2 regions of the Priestia filamentosa genome follow, and region 2 is predicted to be linked to the other one. Evidence: riboswitches for the same ligand, from Rfam matches in the RefSeq annotation. Region 2 holds a riboswitch; the other holds the start of a gene.
The links. Region 2 has a riboswitch for cyclic di-AMP ahead of B9N79_RS09700 (potassium channel family protein). Riboswitches for the same ligand answer to the same signal wherever they lie in the genome.
Positions count from the first base shown of each region.

Region 1: linked by a shared signal. The riboswitch ahead of B9N79_RS14745 (APC family permease) and the one ahead of B9N79_RS09700 (potassium channel family protein) in region 2 are both predicted to bind cyclic di-AMP.

Region 1 is NZ_FXAJ01000003.1:237,808-249,402, reverse strand. It holds gene mdcD (biotin-independent malonate decarboxylase subunit beta) at 1-87, opposite strand, end outside; gene mdcC (malonate decarboxylase acyl carrier protein) at 80-376, opposite strand; gene B9N79_RS14785 (triphosphoribosyl-dephospho-CoA synthase) at 351-1,214, opposite strand; gene mdcA (malonate decarboxylase subunit alpha) at 1,219-2,856, opposite strand; gene B9N79_RS14775 (ACP S-malonyltransferase) at 2,872-3,804, opposite strand; gene B9N79_RS14770 (LysR family transcriptional regulator) at 3,991-4,887, shown strand; gene B9N79_RS14765 (FixH family protein) at 4,970-5,437, opposite strand; gene B9N79_RS14760 (PepSY-associated TM helix domain-containing protein) at 5,473-6,858, opposite strand; gene B9N79_RS14755 (MFS transporter) at 7,056-8,243, opposite strand; gene B9N79_RS26165 (hypothetical protein) at 8,511-8,672, opposite strand; gene B9N79_RS14750 (YdhK family protein) at 8,764-9,321, opposite strand; cyclic di-AMP (ydaO/yuaA leader) riboswitch at 9,576-9,718, shown strand; gene B9N79_RS14745 (APC family permease) at 9,836-11,595, shown strand, end outside.
Region 2 is NZ_FXAJ01000002.1:525,604-537,198, reverse strand. It holds gene B9N79_RS09715 (YnfA family protein) at 212-535, shown strand; partial or broken gene B9N79_RS26940 (PCYCGC motif-containing (lipo)protein) at 725-1,014, opposite strand; gene B9N79_RS09705 (TrkH family potassium uptake protein) at 1,247-2,602, opposite strand; gene B9N79_RS09700 (potassium channel family protein) at 2,761-3,417, opposite strand; cyclic di-AMP (ydaO/yuaA leader) riboswitch at 3,507-3,659, opposite strand; gene B9N79_RS09690 (DUF4023 domain-containing protein) at 4,646-4,777, shown strand; gene B9N79_RS09685 (class I SAM-dependent methyltransferase) at 5,426-6,133, opposite strand; gene B9N79_RS09680 (SDR family NAD(P)-dependent oxidoreductase) at 6,267-6,998, opposite strand; gene B9N79_RS09675 (GNAT family N-acetyltransferase) at 7,114-7,569, shown strand; gene B9N79_RS09670 (NUDIX hydrolase) at 7,619-8,245, opposite strand; gene B9N79_RS09665 (YczE/YyaS/YitT family protein) at 8,284-8,937, opposite strand; gene B9N79_RS09660 (GNAT family N-acetyltransferase) at 8,934-9,374, opposite strand; gene B9N79_RS09655 (MarR family winged helix-turn-helix transcriptional regulator) at 9,499-9,951, shown strand; gene B9N79_RS09650 (hypothetical protein) at 9,990-10,541, opposite strand; gene B9N79_RS09645 (maltose acetyltransferase domain-containing protein) at 10,804-11,373, opposite strand; gene B9N79_RS09640 (cytochrome P450) at 11,454-11,595, opposite strand, start outside.

The DNA.
Region 1 (11,595 bases), on a different contig from region 2:
AAGTTCAATACCTACCCCACTGTCTAAAAGTGCTTTTGCCCGTTCACGTCCGTTTAATTCGATGAAGCTTTCTTTCAATTTACTCATATTCACTCACCTCTAACACTTGAGCTAAACGCAGTCCTACAACACCAGGAGTTGCTCCAAAGTCATTTATTGTGAATATTCCTGTTACTTCATTTTTTATAAAAAAGCGCTCAAGCACAGCTTCCCACACTTCTTTAAATCCTTCACTACCAGTTTTAATTGTCACGATTGCTTCCTTCTCTTCTGTTGGCTCAACAAGTATTTCTAGATCACCTGATGCAACAACCCCAATATGCGCACGTTTGGTTATTTTTCGCTTTCCTTCATAAACGTAACGAAGTGTTTCCATCTGAATTTCCTCCAATTCCTCTCTTCTCTAATTCATATAAAAAGAGACCTGCCGCTAGTAAATCTGCACTCCCACCAGGAGACACAAAAAGTGCTTCAACAAGTCTATTTAATTTTAGAAGACTTTGAAATCCTTCTCTTGTTCCAACCCCGCCATTTCGAAGAACGGCACGTGCCCCTTCTTTCACCTTTTCTAGAGCAAGAGTTCCTCCCCTATGAAGAATACACGTATCATCTAAATGTGCCATCACAGCCATCAAGGCATTTAAACGACTATGATTTATATTTTTTGTTTCTCTAAGCATTGGTAAAACAAACTTTATAATATGAGGAAAACCAGCTTTAGCTTCTCCTACAGCTCCATTTACTCCGTATTTTTTCTTTGCTCTCATTCCATTTGTTAACCTTTTCATCATAAAAGCATCCTCAAAACGAGCTATTTTGCCCGCTCTTTTTGCAATTTCCTCTGAAGTGCTGTTTCCTTGTGAAGCAGCACTTCCAATCAGTAAACCAAGGGACCAAATTGCTCCTTTATGAGTGTTTATTCCATTTGTTACAGCAAACATTTTTTCTTCTGCGTTTCTTCCTATTTCCCCTAATGTTTCTCGCAACAATTGGGAGGGTTGTTTACCTTTAGAAGCTTGTGCCATTTCCACAAAAAAAGGATAAAGGGAACGAGCAGAAGCTTTCATCATAGAAAGTGTCAAATCATGATGAGAACCGTTGTTTTCTTCATCAACTAGCCCTGGCTTAGGTGTTAAACATACTTCATCGACTAGCGCCTTTACCGCTAATGCACCTAAATATTCACTCGTATTAAAAACAACTATTTTCCCCATATCATCACCAGTTCTTAAATTTTTCGGGCGGATCGTAAAGACCGTCTGACCATTGAACCAATTCACGCACATTCTTAGCTGCAAGCAGGGAACGCTTAGCTTCTGTTCGTTTCACTTTTAAATCTTCCGGTAATGCGACAAGTCCTCTATCGCGCAGCTTTCTCATTTCTTTTGGGCTTTGTTCGCGTCCGAGCTTTGTTACTCCAGCAATTGCCGAAAGAGCCTGTCTTCTTTCTTCAAGTCCTTCAGCTTTATAAAGATACGCAACTCCTTCTTCCGTTACAACATGTGTAACATCATCTCCGTAGATCATCACAGGAGTTGTTGCTAGATCTGCTTCATCACGCACTTTAATAGCATCTAATGATTCCACAAAAACAGGGGAGTTTCCTTGTCCATATGTTTCAAACATTTGCACAACAAGCTTTTTCCCTCTTTCCATACTTGAGTTTGTTGTAATCATATCTAACCAAGCTGGAGTGGAATGCCTGCGCCCATGTGGATTATGCCCCATGTTTGGTGCACCTCCAAACCCTGATAAGCGTCCTGAAGTGACTGTAGAAGAGTTTCCGTAATAATCCATTTGCAATGTAGAACCAACGAACATATCTACTGCATACTGCCCCGCAACCTGACAAAGAGCACGGTTCGAACGCATTTTTCCATCTTTCCCTGTAAAGAAAACATCAGGACGTGCTGCTGTATATCTCTCCATTCCAACTTCCCCGCCGAAGCTATGGATGCTTTCAACCCAGCCGCTCTCAATTGCGGGAATGAGTGTTGGATGTGGATTAAGCGTCCAATGCTTCGCTATTTTCCCCTTTAGTCCTAAAGATTCTCCATACGTTGGCAAAAGAAGCTCTATTGCGGCTGTATTAAATCCAATCCCATGATTTAAGCTTTGTACATTATGCTTTTCGTAAATACCGCGAATGGCCATCATCCCCATTAAAATTTGGAGTTCAGTTATGCCAGAAGGATCTCGTGTAAATAAGGCCTCAAGCTGATAAGGTTCTGGAGACTGTACAACAAAATCCACCCAATCAGAAGGAATATCAACGCGTGGAAGTTCTTCGACAATTTCATTTACTTGAACAATAACAATTCCATCTTTAAAAGAGGCTGCTTCAATAATTGTTGGCGTTTCTTCTGTATTGCTTCCTGTATACAAATTCCCTTTTTCATCTGCTTTCTCAGCTGCTACAAGAGCAACTTTTGGAATTAAATCAACAAACAAACGTCCGTAAAGTTCTAAGTATGTGTGAATTTCCCCCATTTTCAACATACCGTCTTCAATCATTTGCGCAACGCGTAGACTCTGTGGGCCAGCATAGGAAAAATCAATTTTACTTCCAATTCCTTTTTCAAAAAGAGTTAAATGATCAGGCCTTGAAATACTTGACATAATCATGTGAAGATCATGAATTTTTTTCGGATCCACACTATTTAAAGCTTCTGAAAGAAATGATGCCTGCTTTTGATTATCACCTTCAAGCACAACTCTATCACCGCTTGAAATAAGACACTCAAGGGCTTCTTTCATATTTTTGGCGTCAATAATTTTACCTTTTACAAGATGTTGTACAGACGCTAGCTTTTTTCTTTTCTCATCTCGTTTTGTCGTCCATGAACGATTATTCATCATACTCACCTCTTGTTATTTACTTTTGTATTTCTGTACTAAAAACCGGACATCATCTAATGAAAAGGATGAAAGAGGAAAAAAATGTCCTTCTGGGAATTTACGTTTGATAAGATCTACTAGAACATGACCAGGAGCCATTTCAACAAATAGTTTCACACCAAGTTCCTTCATAATAGTGGAACAGTTATACCATAAAACAGGATGAGAAACGTTAAAAGCTAAGTCTTCCTTAACAGCTGAGCCTGTTTGAAGTGGGCGAGCATTTTTATTTCCGATAAAAGGAACAGTAGGATCTGAAATTGTACATTTTTCAAGTTCCTCAAAAAGCGTTTTCCCTACGTCGTCCATAAGTGGACAGTGTGAAGGAACTGTCATGTTTAAAAATTTTGCTTTTGAGGCTCCCTGTTTTCTTGCTTTTTCTAACAAAACTTCTATACCTATCCGCTTTCCTGAAACAGTATACTGATCTTCCGCATTTTCATTAGCTATATAAACAGGCGTTGTTTCATTATGAATAGACTCCACAATGTAAACTAACTTTTCCTTGTTCAGCCCAACAACAACGCCCATGCCATATTCTTTTCCGCCAACGTTATCCATTAATTCAGCACGTTTTTTCACGACGTAAAGTCCATCTTCAAAAGATAGGACTTTTGCCGCTATAGCTGCAGCGAAACTTCCTATTGAATGCCCTGCAACAACGTGTGGATAAATTTTTTCCTCCTCAAGATGAGCTTCTAAAATAACGCCTTTTATAAACAAGCTAAGCTGAGTACCAACAGATGTATTAATGTACTCTTTATCATCAAGTAAAAGAGGATCGTAATCCAACCGATTTTGAGCTCTCTCAAGAAGTGAGGAAGTAAGAGTTGTTTGGGGGAGATCATCAAGCATCCCTTCATACTGCGTTCCTTGCCCTGGAAAAAGAAAAGCTATTTTGTTCATTGTTCCACCTCACCTCCTTAATTGAGATTTTCTAAAGAAAAGAACGCTCAAATTGTACGCAAAGCATTCTATTTATTATGTAATATCTTATTTTAGTGTATTCTTCTCTTTTCTTTATGTAAAATATGGATTCGTTTATAATAGATATAACTCTGGAGTTATAAGTAAGAAAGGAGAAACCTTTTCATGGATTTATTACAGCTTCGCTATTTTCAAACAGTAGCTAAATATGAACATATGACAAAAGCAGCAAAGTCTTTATATATTTCACAGCCTTCCTTAAGTAAAACGATTCGCACGCTCGAAAAAGAACTTGGTGTTGATCTTTTTTTGCGCAAAGGAAAAAGTATTAAGTTAAGTACGGCTGGAAAAGTGTACTTAGAGCATGTGGAAAAAGCCCTTTATTCTTTAGAACAGGGGAAAAAAGCGCTGCAAGGGTTACAGCCACATGTCTTTGGAACATTACGTTTCTCTATGCTTGTTGGTTCTCCTATTCTTCCTGAACTTCTTCAAAAGTTTAGTGAAATTCACCCTAAAGTGGAATTTCATATTAGTCAAAATATTGATGGTAGGGAAGTACCGAACTCCTTTGATATTTGTCTCTCTTCTTCTCTTATCAATTTAAAAAATGTAGAAAGTACTCGGCTTTTTACAGAACGAATTATGTTAGGCGTACCAAAAAGTCATCACCTTGCTCAAAAAGAAACGGTTTCCTTGCAGGAGATAAAAAATGAGCGCTTTATTTTACTAAATGAAAATAAAAATTTACGCAAAACGGCTCAGTCCATTTGTGAGCTCGCTGGCTTCTCGCCCACCATCTCTTATGAAAGCGACAATCCGTCAACAGTAAGAGATCTTATTAATGCAGGGCTTGGTGTTTCATTTATTCCCTCTATTACATGGCATAAAGTATTGAATTCAAGCGTCGTGTTATTACCAATAGAAGAGGCTTTTTCAGAACGAAACATTTACCTTTCGCTTCCTAAGGAAAAGCAGCATTCGAACGTTTCGTTGTCCTTCCAAACTTTCTTAATTGATTTTTTTTCAAATCTTACATCTTCAAAAGACTTTAAAGATATATAAAAATTGTATCTCTATTGGACCAATAAGTTATCAATCATAAAAAAAGCTCTTCCTCTAAAAGGAAAAGCTTTTTGTCCATTTGTTAATGATGTGAATGGTGATTATGTTCTTTCTCTTTTTCTGGTTCTAATAATTTTGCGTCCTCTTCTGAGAGTTCTCCAACAATCATCTGTCTTGTTGGCATAATATGAAGGTTCTTTGTTCGAACATCTGCTTTAACGTAGTAGATTCCATCTTCACTAAATGTGTTTACTACCTCATATGTTCCTTTCGCTGTTCTTTGTCCTTCTATCACTTTTTTATTCCCTTCATTTCCCTTTTTCCATATTTCAACATTCATTCTTTCCAGCTCTTCTACTTTCTTATCTTCCTTTGTTACTTCCACTTCTAAGCCTACTGCCTCATCCGGATTCATAGTTTCAGGAGTCATAATAACTGCTTTAAGTTTTTCTGACTGACGATACAATTTAGCCGCATCAGAATCAACACTACAAGCTGAAAGCAAAAGTATAATAACAAAGCTCGAAAAGAGATAAAAAAATTTTTTCATCATTTACACCTCTGAATCTTCTATCTTTTGTCTCCCTAAGCGTTTAGGAATCTTTTTAATTGTGGTACTCTCTTGACCACGAAGAAATCAAATAGAAGTACAACAATAATTGAAATGCCCACAAGCGGAAACAAAATTCCCATTATAATAATGATAAAAGATAAAATTTTCATTTGCTTTGGATTTTCAGCTGCTTTTGGAGCCCCAAGCTTACTTTTTGGCTTACGTTTCGACCAAAGATAAAAGCCGCTTAATACAATGCCTGAAATTCCTAAACAAACAAGAAGTCCTATAAGCTGATTCATAAGACCAAACTGTGTTCCTTTATGAATTGTAATACCAAAAGCGATCATTTTACCTAATCGTTTATAGCTATCATATCGATAATCAGCAAGTACGGCTCCTGTATATTGATCAATATGCATTGTCACTTCATCCTGTGCTTTAGGTGGAAATAATGAAAGCGTATATACCCCATCATCTGTTTGCGGAAATATAACGTTGTATCCTTTTGTAACATTTTGCTCATTGGCTACTTTTATTACATCATCAATTGAAAGTGGCAAAAGGTCTTTTGATGTTGAAAGAGGAACCTTCATTGTTTCAGCTGCCCAAGGTACATCTGCAATTTCTTTTGTTTGTACATCAGACTTCGGTGCGTCACCAACCCAAACAGAAGGCGGATATCCAAGTCCTGCATTTGTTGTAATCTGCTGAAACGTATTCCCCCACAAGCCAGACCACGGAAGACCTGTAAAAATAAGAAACAGTAAGCCTGCTGAAATCCAAAAGGCAGGTACTGCATGTAAATCTCTCGTAAGAACTTTCTTCTCCTTCGAAAAACGTGGCAGTACAACGCCCCAAAACTTCGTTTTTCTACGTGGCCACCATAAGTAAATACCTGTTACAACGAGCACAACCCCCCAACATGCAGCAAGTTCAACAATGCGATCTCCTATCGTACCTACCATAAGCTCTCCATGGAATTTTTCGATATTATCCATAAGGCGGTCTTTATCATTTAATTGTCCAATAACTTCTCCATTATGTGGATTCACAAAAATAGTATACGTTCCATCTTCTATATGAACGCCTACTTCTGATGAACGAGTAGGTGAATCACTTGGGCGATATTTATATACATGAGCATCTACATATTTTGACGTTACAGCTTCAATTTGTTTTGAAGGCGGGATGTTCCCCTCTTCATTTTCTACTTCATATAAATCTTGATACAAAAAGTTCTCAATCTGAGGTTTGAATAAATAGATTCCTCCTGTTATTGCTAATATAAGAAGAAAAGGAGTAAAAATTAACCCCGCATAAAAGTGCCATCTCCAAATTGTCTTATAAAGGGAGGAAGATGAAGTTTTTGCTATGGGATGTTCATCCCGGTGTGAAGTTTTATCATCTGATGTCATTTTGTGTTCACCTTCTTAATTTTAAAATAGATATTATTGTATAAAAGAACAAAATTTTCCGAAAAATGTTTCCTTATTAAGATTAGGTGACAGCTAACTATTAAACAAGAGGGGGAATGAAGAAAGATGTGAAAAAACATTGAACAAAAACGACAGGGCCTTTTGTTCTATAAAAAAACAGCTAAACCGTTAATGGTTTAGCTGTTTTGAGGAGCAAAAAGAGATTTGTCTTCAACTTTGTGGGTCACAAAGGTTAAAACCAAGCCAAATAAAATCATTCCTGAAGCAATTAATGTAATAAGGGTAAAACTTGCTCCAACATTTAAAAAGACTGTGCTTAGAGTTGCACCAATTGAATTAGCTAAATTAAAAATAGAAGCGGCAATCGTCCCTGAAAGTGATGGAGCTTCCTTTCCAGCTAAAATAATCTTAGCATTTAAAATTGGTGTTGTACCAAAGGTTCCAGCCCCAAATAAAAAGCACATGACAAAGGCTACAAATTTAAATGGAATAAGGAAAGTAAACAAAGCAAGAACGGCTGCTAATCCAATAAGAACCATCATTAGTCTTTCTGTTAAAAGATGTGGAGGGATTTTGCCAGATGCAAAAGTGCCAATAACAGCACCAACCCCAAAAACAAAAAGACCAATTGTAATATTCGTTACGTTAAAACCCGCAATTTGCGTAAGCATTGGTTCTGTAAATGTATATGCTGTAAAAACACCTGAAAAACCGAAAACAATAATAGCAAGCACAAGTAATACATTCCGATTTTTGAATATTTTCAGCTCTGAACGCAAATTAGGGGTAACACCAACCTTTTGATTTGGAACAACAAGAATAAGACCAATAAGTGAAATAAAGCCTAACAATGCTACAAACCAAAACACATAGCGCCAGTCAAAAATCCCACCAAGATAAGATCCAAACGGAACACCCAACATAATAGCAATTGTTAGTCCGCCTTGTACAGCTGCAATTGCTCGCGTTCCTTTCTCAGGTGTTGAAAGCGTAAAAGCAATGCTCATACATAAACCAAAGAAAGGAGCATGCATAACAGCAGATAACAAACGAGATAAGACAAGCACCTGAAAGTTTGGTGCCGTAGCTGCGATAATATTACTTATAATAAACAAGCCCATTAGACCAAGAAGAAGAGGCTTTGATGGTAATCTGATTGTTGCAATTCGCAAGAGAGGACCGAATATTGCAACGCTTATTGCATAAACGCTTAAAAGAAGTCCAGTTGTAGAAACATTCACATGTAAATCCTCAGCAAATTGAGTTAAAAGACCTGTTACAACATATTCAGTCATTCCAATAGCGAATGTTGAAATCATAAATACAGTTAAAATAATATTTCGGGAAGCAGAGAATCTGCTCATATTCTTCTCTCTCCTTTCATTCTATATTTTCATACAAATGACTAGGATATAGGATTTTCTCATAAAAGTCTATAGAAATGCAGTCATTATAAAAAAATCTTTACAAACCTTCTCCACATTTTTACGTACCCTTATGAATTGTAGAAAAGAAGGTTTATAAAGGACAGAAAAAGGATTTCTAACTATACTACATAAAGGAGCTAGAAATTTAACGTCACCTATACAATAAAAAAGACGCTATTTTTGCGCCTTTTTACGTTAATTTTTTTATAAACTAGAATTCATTGCAAAATGAACACGATTTCTTCCATTTCTTTTTGCCTCAAACAAAGCCTCATCTTTTGTCTTAAAATAAGAATAACAACAAAGAAAAAAGCTCAATAAACCTGCAGCTGCTACAACAGTAATATACAAGCATAATTCTTCCACGATTCGTTCCCTCTCAACAGTTAAAAAGAACTATTTTTCGTTTCGTTATATAGAAAATCTATACTTATGGACTAGTTTTTAATTTATTCTCTCATTTTATTTCTTCTAGCTCATCTTCTGTTACCCATTTGTGATTTTTCACTTCTTTTCCTGATGTTTTTGATGTATAGCTTACCGTATAAACTGTCGTTTCCTTAGCGGACACAATCGTTGCCTCTGCTCCCTTCATCCCTTTCATATGGTTTGCTTCAAGAATAACTTTATCTCCTTTTTCTATTGTTTCGTTTCCTGCATTTTTTATCTCTTCTTGAATCACCCATTTATGATTTTTGACCGTCTTCCCTCCTGTTGTTGGCTTATATGAGACAACATAAGCTACTGTGTTATAGGCCCCTTCAATAGTTGCTTGTGCTCCTTTCATTCCTTCCATATGACCTGATGTAATAATAGCTTCGCTTCCAATTTTAAAATGAGGGTGTTTTTCCTTTTGTAAATCTTCAGGGACTTTCTCGGTTCCACTATGCTCTTCTTTATGCTGATTTTCATTCTGCATTGTTGTCTCTTCTGTAGCCTTTGAGTCACTTTTCTCACTACATCCGCTAAGACTTATACTAGCTGCTAATCCTATCAAACCAAGCTTTTTATACATCGTCACCACTCCTCTCTTTATTCTCTTTCACAATATACCCTATATAGGTATAAAACAAGCTATAATATGCCCATTTTCTTTTAAAATCGTGATGCTTTTAAAATTTTTTAACTTATTATTTTAAAAACTAATCGAAGAAATTTAAAGAGGCGAATGACCTTTTTCTTTTAAAAAAATGCTAAAATTTTTTCTCTTTACAAATTAAATTTTTAGCAGTATATTACCTATGAAAACATCATATTGAAATTCCATTTCACCTTATATCGCTTAATCTGTAAGGAGTGGGGGACCCAATTTTTGTGCTTTGTCACTAGGGGTGAATCCTTTTAAAAAGGTAGGGCTACTCTAAAGGCCCGAATCCGACAGCTAACCTCATCAGCGTTTATAGAGAAGGTTTGCTTTATGCTGCTTAATATGAGCGCTAAGGAAAACCTTAGGGCTCTTTTTTTGCGCTCTTTTTTAAGTCTAGTAAACACTTCCTTCATGAAATGGCAAAATCTTAGGAGGAAAAATGATGAACTATTTAGCTCTTAAAAAGTGGTTAATCGGAAAGCCTTTAAAATCAAACGAGCTTGGAGAGCAGAAGTTAAGTAAACTAAAAGCGCTTGCTATTCTCTCGTCTGATGCGCTATCTTCTGTTGCATACGGTCCTGAACAGATTTTAATTGTTCTTGCAACAGTTGGAGTTGTGGCATATTGGTATTCTATTCCAATCGCTATTGGAGTCCTTGTTTTACTAATGGCGCTTATTCTTTCTTACCGTCAAATTATTTATTCTTATCCTGAAGGTGGCGGAGCTTACGTTGTATCGAAAAAGAACTTAGGAGAAAATCCTGGACTTATTGCAGGTGGCTCACTTTTAGTTGACTATATTTTAACCGTTTCAGTAAGTATTGCAGCTGGAACAGACGCCCTTACATCGGCTTTTCCTGCCATTCACGATTATAAAGTACTTATCGCTTGTATACTCGTTATTGTTATTACTCTTTTAAATTTACGAGGTGTGACAGAATCGGCGTCTGTCCTTGCTTATCCTGTGTACCTCTTTGTAATTGCTCTTTTAATCTTAATTGCAGTTGGTCTTTGGAATGTTGCAACAGGGCAAACTCCACCTGTTACACATACAGCAATGGGTACAGCCGTTCCGGGAGTTAGCTTATTTCTTCTATTACGAGCTTTTTCATCAGGATGCTCAGCTCTTACAGGAGTTGAAGCTATCTCAAATGCTGTAACAAACTTTAAAAAACCTGCTGCTCAAAATGCAGTCAGAACGCTTAGCGCAATGGGAATCATTTTGGCAATCCTTTTTTCAGGAATTATTTTTTTAGGCTATTGGTATGGCATTTCTCCAAAAGGAAATGAAACAGTTGTCTCCCAAATCGCAGCTGAAGTTTTGGGAAGAAACGGATTATACTATTTCGTTCAGGGAACGACAGCCTTGATTCTAATTCTTGCAGCAAATACAGGATTCTCAGCCTTTCCTCTTCTAGCTGTTAATCTTGCAACAGACAAATATATTCCGCGGATGTTCACTATTCGTGGAGACCGATTAGGTTATTCAAATGGAATTGTGACTCTTGGTGCTGCTTCTATTTTGCTTATTGTTATTTTCAATGGCCAGACGGAAAAACTTATTCCGCTCTATGCTGTTGGTGTATTTATCCCTTTTACACTTTCACAAACAGGAATGATTGCAAAGTGGCTGAAAGAAAAGCCTAAAGGATGGCAAGGAAAAATGATTATTAACCTAGTCGGCGCTCTTATTACATTTATTGTACTCATTATTTTCTTTACAACAAAGTTCACTCAAGTATGGGCAGTACTCATTTTCTTACCAGTTATGGTTCTAGCTTTTCATCGTATTAAACGTCATTATGAAGCAGTTGGTGAACAGCTTCGCATTTCAGATGACGATCAAACCACATTTGCTTTATCAGGAAATGTAGTGATCATTCCTGTCGCAGGAATGACGAAAGCTGTAGAACGTTCATTAAGTTATGCAAACCTTATCGGAGATACCATTATTGCTGTTCACGTTGCTTTTGATCGCAAAAGTGAAAAAGTACTTGAAGAAAAATGGAAAAGAGTACATCCAGACATTCGACTTGTTACGTTTTATTCTCAATATAGAAGCCTTGTCCGTCCGCTTCTGCGGTTCATCGACATTGTGCGAGAAAAATCAAAAGATAGCAATATGGCAGTAACAGTCCTCATTCCACAGTTTATTACAAGCAAAAGCTGGCATAATATGCTTCACAATCAGTCAAGTTTATT
Region 2 (11,595 bases):
TAATCCTCATTCAATCCATAATGTTCTCTAACAGGCCTTATAAAATGGTGCAGTTTTTAATATTCATTATCATCTGAACCTTAAAGTAAAAAAGCGTAAAATCTTTTAAAGATTTTACGCTTTTTTACTTCTGATAAGGTCTATTATATTAACTAAGAATCAATATGGTATACAATATAAAAGAAGACAGTTCACATAAGGAGTATTTATGATGATTAAAGCAATTTTTATATTTTTATTAGCCGGAATAGCAGAGATCGGTGGAGGCTACCTTATTTGGAAATGGTTACGAGAAGAAGCATCTGGTTGGTTAGGGTTATTCGGTGGAATAGCTCTTGTTCTCTATGGGATTATTGCTACATGGCAAGCATTCCCTGATTTTGGTCGGGTTTATGCAGCCTATGGAGGCGTCTTTATTATTATGAGTTTATTTTGGGGCTGGTTAGTAGATAAAAAAATTCCAGATACATATGATTGGATCGGTGGTCTTGTATGCTTAATTGGTGTTTTTATTATATTATGGCCAAGAAATTAAGGGATGAAAGGAAGAGAGCGAAGACTTATAAAACCTTCACTCTCTTCCTTTGTAGTTTCTAGAATCTGTGTTGTGTTAGCTAAGAAAATATGACCCATAAAGTAGAACAAAACTTCTTTATTACTTTTTATCATTCAAATTCTTTATTATTAATTTATTATAAGCCAAGGAATATTCATACTATTAATCTTATACAGCTGGAGTAGGTTTAGCGTATCCCTCCTTGTACTTTTCATCAACCATCTTTCGAATTTTTTTACTGACTTGCCTTCCTTGTATTTTCGAATCGATTGAGCTGCGAGTTCTAAACAAACATTACATTTGGTTCCATGGTCATCCCAGACAATTGAGTCATCTTTGTTATTTTGTTAAATAAAACAATCGTAATTATTTCTATGGTCAACAGATTCCCCACAGCCACAATAGCAAGGGATATTTTCGAGTAATTCCTTATTTTTGGCCACATCTGCATAAATCATCTGCATATCTTCAGGCTTATCCTTCAAGAATTCAGCAATACATCTCTAGACACTGTTTCTTCTCTGATGTCACCTAATTTTGAGGAAGTATGACTAGTATGTTCCTCTTCTTTTTGAGAATCTGAGGTACTATTTAATGGATTTGCATTATTAGAACAAGCGCCTAAAACCATATAAGATGATTCTTTAATAGCATCTTATTTAGTTTTTTCGAAAGATAAAAGTTATTTTTTTAGCCAAGAAGAATTTTTTCTTCTGCATAACGAATTTTTGACTGTCTATTCGAACGAATAGCAAGCACAAAACCAATGGTAAGAGGCCCTACTCTTCCAATAAACATCATAATCGTAATGAGAATGCGTCCTGCGGGGCTCAAGTCGCCTGTGAAATTAGCACTTAGTCCAACCGTGCCAGAAGCAGAAATAGTTTCAAATAAGATTGTGGACATATCTACTCCTTTTTCTGTGATAGTTAGTAAAAAGAAAATGACAAAAACAAAAATCATTGCAGAAGTAGCAATAGAAAAAGCTCTATAAATAAGGGATTTTGGTATTCGGCGTTGAAAAATGTTAATATCCTCTTTGTTTGTTAGCACTGACCACAAAGCCAACAATATTAAGACAAAGGTCGTAACCTTAATTCCGCCACCTGTTGAACCAGGAGCTGCTCCCACAAACATAAGACCCATCACATAGACTTTTGAACTTAACGTTAGTTCTCCTATATCTAATGTATTAAAACCAGCTGTACGAGGAACAACTCCTTGAAAATAAGCTGCCCACCATTTATCTCCCATGCTTAATTTACCTAACGTGTCAGCGTTATGATATTCCAAAGTAAAAATAACAAGTGTACTCACAATATTTAGGATAAGGGTCGAAGCTAATACAATTTTAGTATGAAGAGAAAACTTTCTTAAATTTCGTTTCTCCAAAATATCTGCGATTACAAAAAATCCTGTTCCACCTATTATGAAAAGGAATGTAATGATAATATTAACGGTTGGATCCCCCACCCATTTACTTAGATTATCAGGTTCTAAGCCAAATCCTGCGTTGTTAAATGCAGATATAGAATGGAATATCCCATAATAAATAGCCTTTCCCCAACTCATCTCTTGTGCCCAACGAATAGCTAGGATAAGGGCTCCAATAGCTTCTACAGCTAAGGTAATAAACACAACACGCCGGACTAATGCAATAACGCCTTGTAGAGAAAATGCATTTAAAGATTCTTTAAGGATCAACCTTTGTTGTAATCCAATTTTCTTACCTAATATGATAAACATAAGGATACCAATGGTCATGAAGCCCCAGCCACCTACTTGAATGAGTACAAGTAGAATGATTTGTCCAAATAAAGTAAAGGTAGTTCCTGTATCAACAACAGCTAATCCCGTTACACACACGGCAGAAGTAGCTTCAAAAAGAGCATCAATAAAGCTCAAGTGATGTCTATCACTTGTAGCAGCAGGTATCATTAATAATCCTGTTCCTAGCAATATCAAGCCTAAAAATCCCGAAAATAGAATAGATGCAGGTTCCAATTTCTTTATTTTATGTCTTTTACGTGACTTATAAAGTAACATATTAAATTCCTTTCAACGTGTTTTGAGTAAAGGTTTAACTGAAAGATTCCATTATGACAAGGGGAAGCTTTAACAATATTGCTCCTCATATAATGAAAAACGCAAGCATTAGTACAAAGAACTGAGAAGGATTTTAATGGCTGCTACATTCATCCATTTTACACACCTTCTTTTTCAAAGCGTATGATGTCTTGATTATGTCCCATCACAATTAAAACATCATCTTTATAAATGATTTCCTCTGCAGCAGGAGCAACCACAAACCTTCCATGACGTTGAATCCCTACAATATTACATCCATATTCGGCTCGTACGTTGAGTTCTTCCAAGCTATAATGATCCACCTTGTTTGTTGCCACAATCTCTACAATGCTGTATTCTTTGGATAACTCAATAAAATCAATCATTTTATCGGAAGTAATATGGTGAGCAATCCTTTTGGCTACATCACGTTCGGGATGGATAACTCGATCTACTCCGATTTTTTCAAGCACTTTTGAGTGATATTCGTTTTGCGCTTTTGCCCACACTTTACGAACTCCCATTTCTTTTAAGAGTAATGAAGTTAATATACTGGTTTGCATGTCATTTCCGAAAGAAACGAAAGCATGGTCGACATTGCCAACGCCCAAGTTACGTAAAACCGTTTCGTCAATTGAACTGACATAAACGGCGTGCGTGGCATAATTAATATATTCACTAACTCTTGCCTCGTCTGTATCTACAGCTAATACTTCAATACCCATATCATAAAACTCTTTAACGAGAGTTGAACCAAAACGTCCTAAACCAAATACGGCAAATAATTTCTTCATTATAATCCTTCCTTATCCCGTTTCCATTAATGACAAAAAGACCACAGAGGAGTCCCCCGTGGTCGTATTATTCTTTGATCACAAGTTTCACACCCTCTCCCTAACGCTTACGAAGTTAGCTGTCGGATTCGGGTCAAGAAGTAACCCTACCTTTACTTACATAAAGGATTCACCCCAAGTAACAGAAAAAACTGTTACAAAATTGGTTCCTCCGTTCCATACGGATTCAGCGGTTAAGATGATTTATGAATTTACCAAAGATATATTACTCCTGTTTTTTTGTGTTGTAAAGACTAAATTAACGTCTATTTCTACTATTTTATCCTTACATTAGAACCTTTTTTAGTAGAAGGGAAGATAATCCTTGCTTTCTTTTGATAATCGTCTCTCTAGATGGTAAAAAACGTACAAATAAAGACAGTGAGCAAAGCCCTCTAATAAAGTAATAGAATTAAAGCAGCATGATTTAGAAAAGTCTTTAAAAGGAACATATGTTAGAATTCTTAATAAAATGTTCAAGGAAAAGAATCTTATTTGAATTAGAAAAGATTTTTTTATGTTCAAATAAGCGACATTATGTAAACTATAAAAGTTTGGATATAGACAAGGGTTTAATCGTAAATAGAAAGACTCCATTTTGAAAAAAACGAATCAAAATGAAGTCTTTTTTTGTGAGTATATAAGCCGTATTTATAACTTACATGTAAAGATCTATAAAACCGTATAGATTCCTTACTTAGCGGTCTGTTTGACTAGGTTATATAAAGTACTTCGGAGTAAAATAGACACCAAACTCAAAATTAGAAACAACACTCCTCCCCATAAGATGTATTTGATTCCCATCCCTGATAGCAATAACCCTCCTATCGCAGTGTCAATACTTACTCCCCAGTTGGAGCAGGATACAAATAATCCATTCGCAAACTCCGGTGCTTCAGGCGCGGCAGAAGTAATCCAATATTGTTTTAATTTATGATACGGAACGCCGTTGTGTTTCTAATTCAGATGTTAGTTTAATACTGTCATCTTCCATAATACACAAAAAAGTATTATTCGCTAACTTCTTCTGTTTCAGAATTCGTCACTAATTTTTTTTTTAATTTTTCCAAATTGCTTTGCTTCTGTTTCTTAAATGATCTCAGACTAATTAGTCAACCAATTAATTGCATGTATGAATTCTTTGAATGAGGATAAAGTAACAATGAGTTCTAGATAAGGAGGGTTTCTTATGGATGACACACGTGAGTTTGTAGAAAATTTACATGAAAAACAGGCTAAGGCGGAGCAGAATGAAAAGCGTCAAGGAAAGTCCCATGCAAATCGTAAATTACCTAATAAACAGCACAGTACTAATAAGTAAGTAAATGAAGCCATTGCAACACTTAAACGACTACAGATATGAAATTGATTTAACTGTTGAACCATAGAGTTTGGATTCCTTTTAATCTTGTAAATAAAACAGGATGTTAAGAAACTCAACATCCTGTTTTATTTAACCTTTAATCAAATTTTATTAGAAATTATCAATCTTTTAAAAAATATTGAACTTTTTTTATATTATGATTGACATAGTTACCATATCCATTAATTTCTTTCTCACTCCATAAAAACTGAACCCAAACAAAAAGTTCGTAAAATGAACGTCCATAAAAGTTGTATTTTTACAGACAGGTGTGTTTTAAGAGAAATACATTCTTTTCAATGTCTGTTTAAGACTAAAAATAATTACAGACGTTCTCTAAAATATATATAGTTTAATAAACGTTTTTAGTGAAATGATTGAAAAATAAAAAAACCGCTCTGGATTAGGATTTAGAAATATTATTGACTATTCAATAATCTATAACTTTACGTAGGAATGATCTTTCTCATTTGCGCTTTATTTACTCTAGTAAAAGAACAAAATAATTCAAAGCCACAACAAATAGTCAAATAAGCGACAATCTATACAAAAATAATCTTTGATTAAATGAAACAGCTCCCATTTTAAAATGGGAGCTGTTTTCTTCTATTTTTTATAAATAACGAGCATTTCGGTTGCTTTTGGCATAAATCGAAATGTTGTGGGAAGGAGCTTTATTTCCACGTGCTCGTTTTTTAGCGTTTCGATTAGACTATTTAAATATGGGTAAATCTCATGATTAAATCCAACGAGCGGATAAATTCGAATTTCTCCGCCTTTTTTCGTTACCCTAATCATTTCTTTCATTGCATTTACGTGAAAGTTGAAATCAAATTGTGCTTCATATAAAAAAAGGAAATGATTGCACAACAAGAGAGAATAGGTTTGATCTGAAAAAGGCAAATGCGGGAGCGCTCCGTAAAAAAAGCGTTGATCTTTTTCGTTTTGCGTATATTGTTCCATAAATAAAGAAAACGAGTCTCTTCGAATTTTATCATGTTCTTCTAGCGTCTTATAGGAATCCCATAAAAGAGTTTGAGTCCCTTTTTTAAGCTTACGGCTAGCTTCTTGGATTTCTTCTTCGCCGTGTTTTCTCATCTCTCGTGGAGATATATTGTACAAAGGATCTACTGCGTAAGCATCATATCCTTTACGATAAGCACTTACTGTGAAAGAAGAAGCTCCTGCTGCAACGTCTAACACTTTTCCGCCTTTAAATTGTTCCATCTTCAAGTCGAACATCTTTTCATACTCTTCGTAAGATCTGCATGTCATAGCAACGCCAACTTGTTCATAAAATACATTTTTACTCATCTTTACGATCTCTCCTCTACTCTACTAAACTCTGCTCAATGTTAGAAAAGTCTAACAGTTATCATTATAAAACTATCTTCCATATATTTCAACAAAAGATTAAAATATAGATTTCTTCTTTTTATTGTAAATTCTATCTTAAATAGCCTCCATTATTGAGATCAAAGGTTGCTCCTGTATAGTGATTAGATTTATCAGATAAGAGAAAGAGAACCGTTTCAGCTACATCTCTAGCTGTAACAGGTGTTTGGATGAGCTGACTGTTCCAATATTCTTGCTTTCGCCACTTTGGAATACTTTTCATCATTGTTGTATCAACCATTGTGGGGGCAACAGCATTTACTTTAATATGTGGTGAAAAGTTCACGGCACAGCTTTTTGTTAATCCTAAGATAGCGGCTTTTGACATCCCATAAATAGCATCAGAGCTTCCTTCCATTCCTGATACTGAAGACATATTCACGATTGTTCCCTTTTCATTATTTCTCATCATCTTCTTTGCAAATAGCTGCGAAAAATAGACGGCTCCTTTGACATTAATATTTAATACAGAATCAATGCTTTCTTCGGTGTAATCTAATATATTTTGTGCAAGATAAATTCCTGCATTATTTACTAGGGCATGTACTTCCTCGCCTTTTTCATTAATCCATTCAAAAAAGCGAACAACTTCTTTATAAGAACTAACGTCTACTGTATATGTAGATAAGTTGGTATTTTTCAGTAATTTTCCTAGCTCTATTAAGGCTTCTTCATTCACGTCACAAGCAATAATTGAAGCTCCTTCGTCTAAACAAAGTCTCACAATTTCTTTTCCAATACCCGCTCCTGCTCCAGTTACAATTACTCTTTTATTTTTTAGCAAATTCAAAACTCCTTACATGATGTAAAATAGTCGTATACTGTAAATTTTACCTCTCCATTCCAGTTCTTTCAAGAAAAGTGGGTGACAAATACAAATTGTAAAAGGAAGTGTTGTTATGATAATAAGAAGAATACATAGAGAGGAAACACCCCCTTTTTCTTTGCTCTTACTTGCAGATCCTTCTCAGGAAAAAGTGAAGGAACATCTAGAAAAAGGCGTTTGTTTTGTAGCGGAAGAAGATAAGAAAATAATCGGAGCTTACATTTTAGAAGAAAAAAATGAAAAGAGTATTGAACTTGTGAATATCGCAGTGAAAGAACATCTTCATGGAAAAGGAATTGGCAAAAAGTTAATTCAGCATGTCCTTCAAAGTACAAAAGAACAGGGCTACGAAATCATTGAAGTTGGAACAGGAAATTCAAGTATAAATCAGCTTGCTTTTTATCAAAAGTGCGGCTTTCGCATGACAGGTATTGAACGCAACTTCTTTTTAGAAAATTACAAAGAACCATTATTTGAAAACGGCATCCGCTGTCAAGATATGGTTCGGTTAACGTTTTTCTTACAGTAAAAAATCAGGTTAATTCCCAATTAATTAGGAATTAACCTGATTTTTTAAGCTAGAAATGAAATGTTTTATGCAGTTCATGGATGATTCTCTCATAGTAAAATGGCTTATGTTGAACAAATTCTTCCCAATAAAAGGCTTTATTAATCGGGGTTTTCTCACCTTTTTGATGTATTTGAAATCCTTCCACATTAATACTATCCGTTTGACCTAACCAAAGCTCAACAACGGAAGAAAGTTTGGCTCTTACAAGACCTGAAACTTCCTCTTGCTGAAGGGTATATCCTTCAAATGTGTGCTGAGTTTTATACACGAAAACATGTGCTAGCTCTTTGTCAATAAAATGAGGAAGCGTCACGCTATATGGAATAACGCCGAGCGAGAGAAGGTTGTTGAACGCTACTTCAACGCCAAGCTCCTCTTCTACTTCTCTGATGCCATCCATAACTGTTTCATGTGCTAATAGATGACCTGCTGCTGTGATATCTAACAAATTCGGATAATCTTTTTTCTCTTTGCTTCGAATTTGAAAATAAAGATAAATCTCTCCTTCGTATTCACTAACAAACCAGCAGTGAAAGGTTTCATGCCAGTATCCTTTCTTATGAACCTCATCTCTAGTTTTCTCACCAATGTGTACTTGGTTTTCATCAAATATTTTTAAGTACTCTTCTTTCACTCTATTTCCCCCTACTCACGCTCCCGTTTTCATACAAACTATTCTTTTTCTTCTAAAGGTGAAAAGAGAATCCCCTCTGTTTTTTTGAAAAACCATTTTCTTGTTAACGGCATAAAAAACTGTAAAAGAGGTCCGCCAAGCCCTACTGTAAGGAGCGTTCCGATTCCAATTGGACCATGTAGCAAAAACGCAAGAAGTAAAAAGATAACATACAAAACAGTTTTAGATAGCCTAATACTTATTCCTGTTCGTTCAGTTATAATAAGCATAAGATGATCAAGCGGAATTGGAGCAAAGTTTGTATGAAGATAAATCGCTGTTCCAATCCCTACAATAATTAAGCCTACCGTGAAAACGAGAAATTGGCTAGTTAATGTAGAGGGATTTTCAAGTGTTTTGATCAAAAAAAGCCAAAAGTCAATGCAAACTCCTGTCATAAAAGCGGTCACTAATCCTAAAAACTTCGGCTTTTGCTTTTTTAAACATGCATTTGTGAAGATAAGAACGAAGGCAATTACAACTTCCCAACTTCCAACTGTTAAGCCAATGTTATGGGATAGGCCAACTAAAAGAGCATCAAAAGGTGAAGTTCCAAGGTTTGCCTTTATTGTAAGAGAAATTCCTAAAGTTAACAGAAGAATGCCTATACTATAAAAAGCAAGTGTAAAAGCATTTACTTTCCTTCCTATCATGAGTGAACGAACTCTTTAACCATTAAAATGTGTGGAATGCCATCTTCCATAAAAATAGCTGAAGAAGCATCATAGCCTAGTTTAGTATAAAACCCTTGCGCTTGCACTTGGCCATGCAGTTTTACAGAAGAAAAGCCACGCTCTTCTACAATTCTTTCAAGAGCTTCTATAATGATTTTTCCAAGGCCATATTTTCGATATTCTTTTAAGATGCAAATTCGTTCTAGCTTCCCGACTCCTTCTACAACGCGCACACGTCCTGTACCAACAGGCTCTCCGTTATAATAGACGAGAATATGATCACAGCCATTATTCAGTTGATCATATTGATCAAACTCCTCTGCTAGTGGTACTCCTTGTTCACTCACAAATACCTCTTTTCTAATGTAGAAAGCAGTCTCTAAATCCTCTTTTGTTGTAATTTTCTTTGCTGTCATTTTAACCCCACCTTTTCTAGATTTATCAATGAACATCCTTCATAATGAATTTATTATCCCTATAAAGTATACAAGAAAATATTTTTGTTGTAAATGCAACAAAATATAAAATGGAGGTTTTTTTGTGGATGATGTTTTAAGAGAAATTGGAATGATTGCAAGAGCACTTGACTCTATTAGCAATATTGAGTTTAAAGAACACAACTTAACAAAAGGACAATACTTATATCTCGTGCGCATTTATGAATACCCTGGCATTATTCAAGAAAAGTTAGCGGAAATGATTAAAGTAGACCGTACAACGGCTGCTCGGTCTATAAAAAAGCTCGAAACGGAAGGATTTATAGAAAAGAAAGATGATCATCACAATAAGAAAATTAAGAAGCTCTTTCCAACAGAGAAAGGAAGAGAAGTTTATCCGTTTTTAAGACGAGAAGGAGATCATTCTGAAAAAGCAGCTTTAACAGGGTTCTCAGAACAAGAACGAGAGGAAGTTTTTCAGTTTGTTCAACGAATAAGAAAGAATATTGAAGGAGACTGGGAAGCTGTAAAAAAAGGAAAGAAAAGAGAGTATTAAAAAAAGAGCAGGCCTTTTCCACAAAGGACTTGCTCTTTTTAAGCAGAATGAGCTTTTTCGAGTAATGTATTGTATTCTTCCCAAAATGCTTCGTAGCTTTCTCGTTCATCGTCATCTTCTATTCTTTTCTTTTGTGACTGTTCAAAGAATGCTTTCACTTCTAATGAAAAAGCGACAATTTCCTCTCGATACTCTTTTTCACTGATTTTTACCGTTAAATCTTTATAGTCTATAACTCCTTCCTTATAGCTTGTTGTCGTAAACTTCACAAAATTAGATAGGGTAATCTCGCCCTCCATGTGCTGTACTCCCCAATAAATTGAGATTGGACATCCTGGTGATAAAGCATTTCCACAATGGGTAATAAGCGGTTCATCACGTTCAGGATCAATCTCTTGGTATGTAAAAGCAGGTTCTTCATAGAGGGTACGCAGTAAAGTTAATGCAGAAGTACTAATTCCCCACTCTTCATCCCTACCAGAGTTTGTGATAACCACATCTCCTACTTTTATATAAAGTTCTCCGTGTGAGCATAAATCGTGAACTTCCTCTCCTAGCCAATATTGATTTATAATATTAATTTTGAACATCTTTCCACCTTCACTTTCTAAGAAATTCAATGATTCTCTCATTCTGCTTTACGATTTTCCTCATCTGCGTATCTAGAGATAAAATCGTTACAAGAACAATAACAAAACCAATCAGAACTAACATTCCAATCTCTTCCTTTCCTTTAATGGTAACACAGTAAGTTTCATCCTGTATAAAGTAGCCTCTTCCTTCGTTCAAAAAGCAAAAAAAGAAAACCTTCAAAAGGTTTTCTTTTTTGTTTTTTCCTCATATTGTCATTACTTATACTAAAGAAACGTCAAGCTTTTTAATAATTCGGGCTGGATTTCCTCCAACTACGACATTGTCAGGCACATCTTTCGTAACAACTGCTCCAGAAGCAATCACAACGTTATGACCAACTTTTACCCCTGGATTAATGATTACTCTTCCGCCAATCCAAACGTTGTTTCCAATTGTAACAGGGATTCCGTACTCTCCTGCTGTATTTCGTTCGTGAGGATCTAATGGATGTGTAGCTGTATAAATGTGTACGCCTGGAGCAATAAAACAGTTATCTCCAATTCGAATCTCACATACATCGAGAAGGACACATTCAAAATTCATAAAAAAGTTTTTACCTATATGTATGTTGTATCCATAATCACAGCGAAAAGGTGGCTCAATATTAGCATGCTCACCTCCTGAACCAAACAGTTCTCTTAAAATCTCTCCTTTTTCTTCATCACTCATCTCAATGTTATCATTATATATTTTCAATAGTTTTCGTGCTTTTTTTCGCTCTTCTCCTAACTCCATATCATCTGATTGGTACAATTCCCCCGCTAACATTTTCTCTTTTTCAGATTTCATTTCTTTCTTCCTTCCTCTTAATATAATTGCTTCATCACAACTATACTTGTATATACAAGGTAATTCAATATATCTAATGCTTAAATAAAATTCTCATCTGGATATGAATCAAATGTTACGTGCAATTCTACTAAAGATTTGAAGCCAATAATTTTTCGATAATGACCATTGCCATCTACCGCTTGTAAATTTTGTACGTTTTGTAAAAGTCGTTCGATCGCA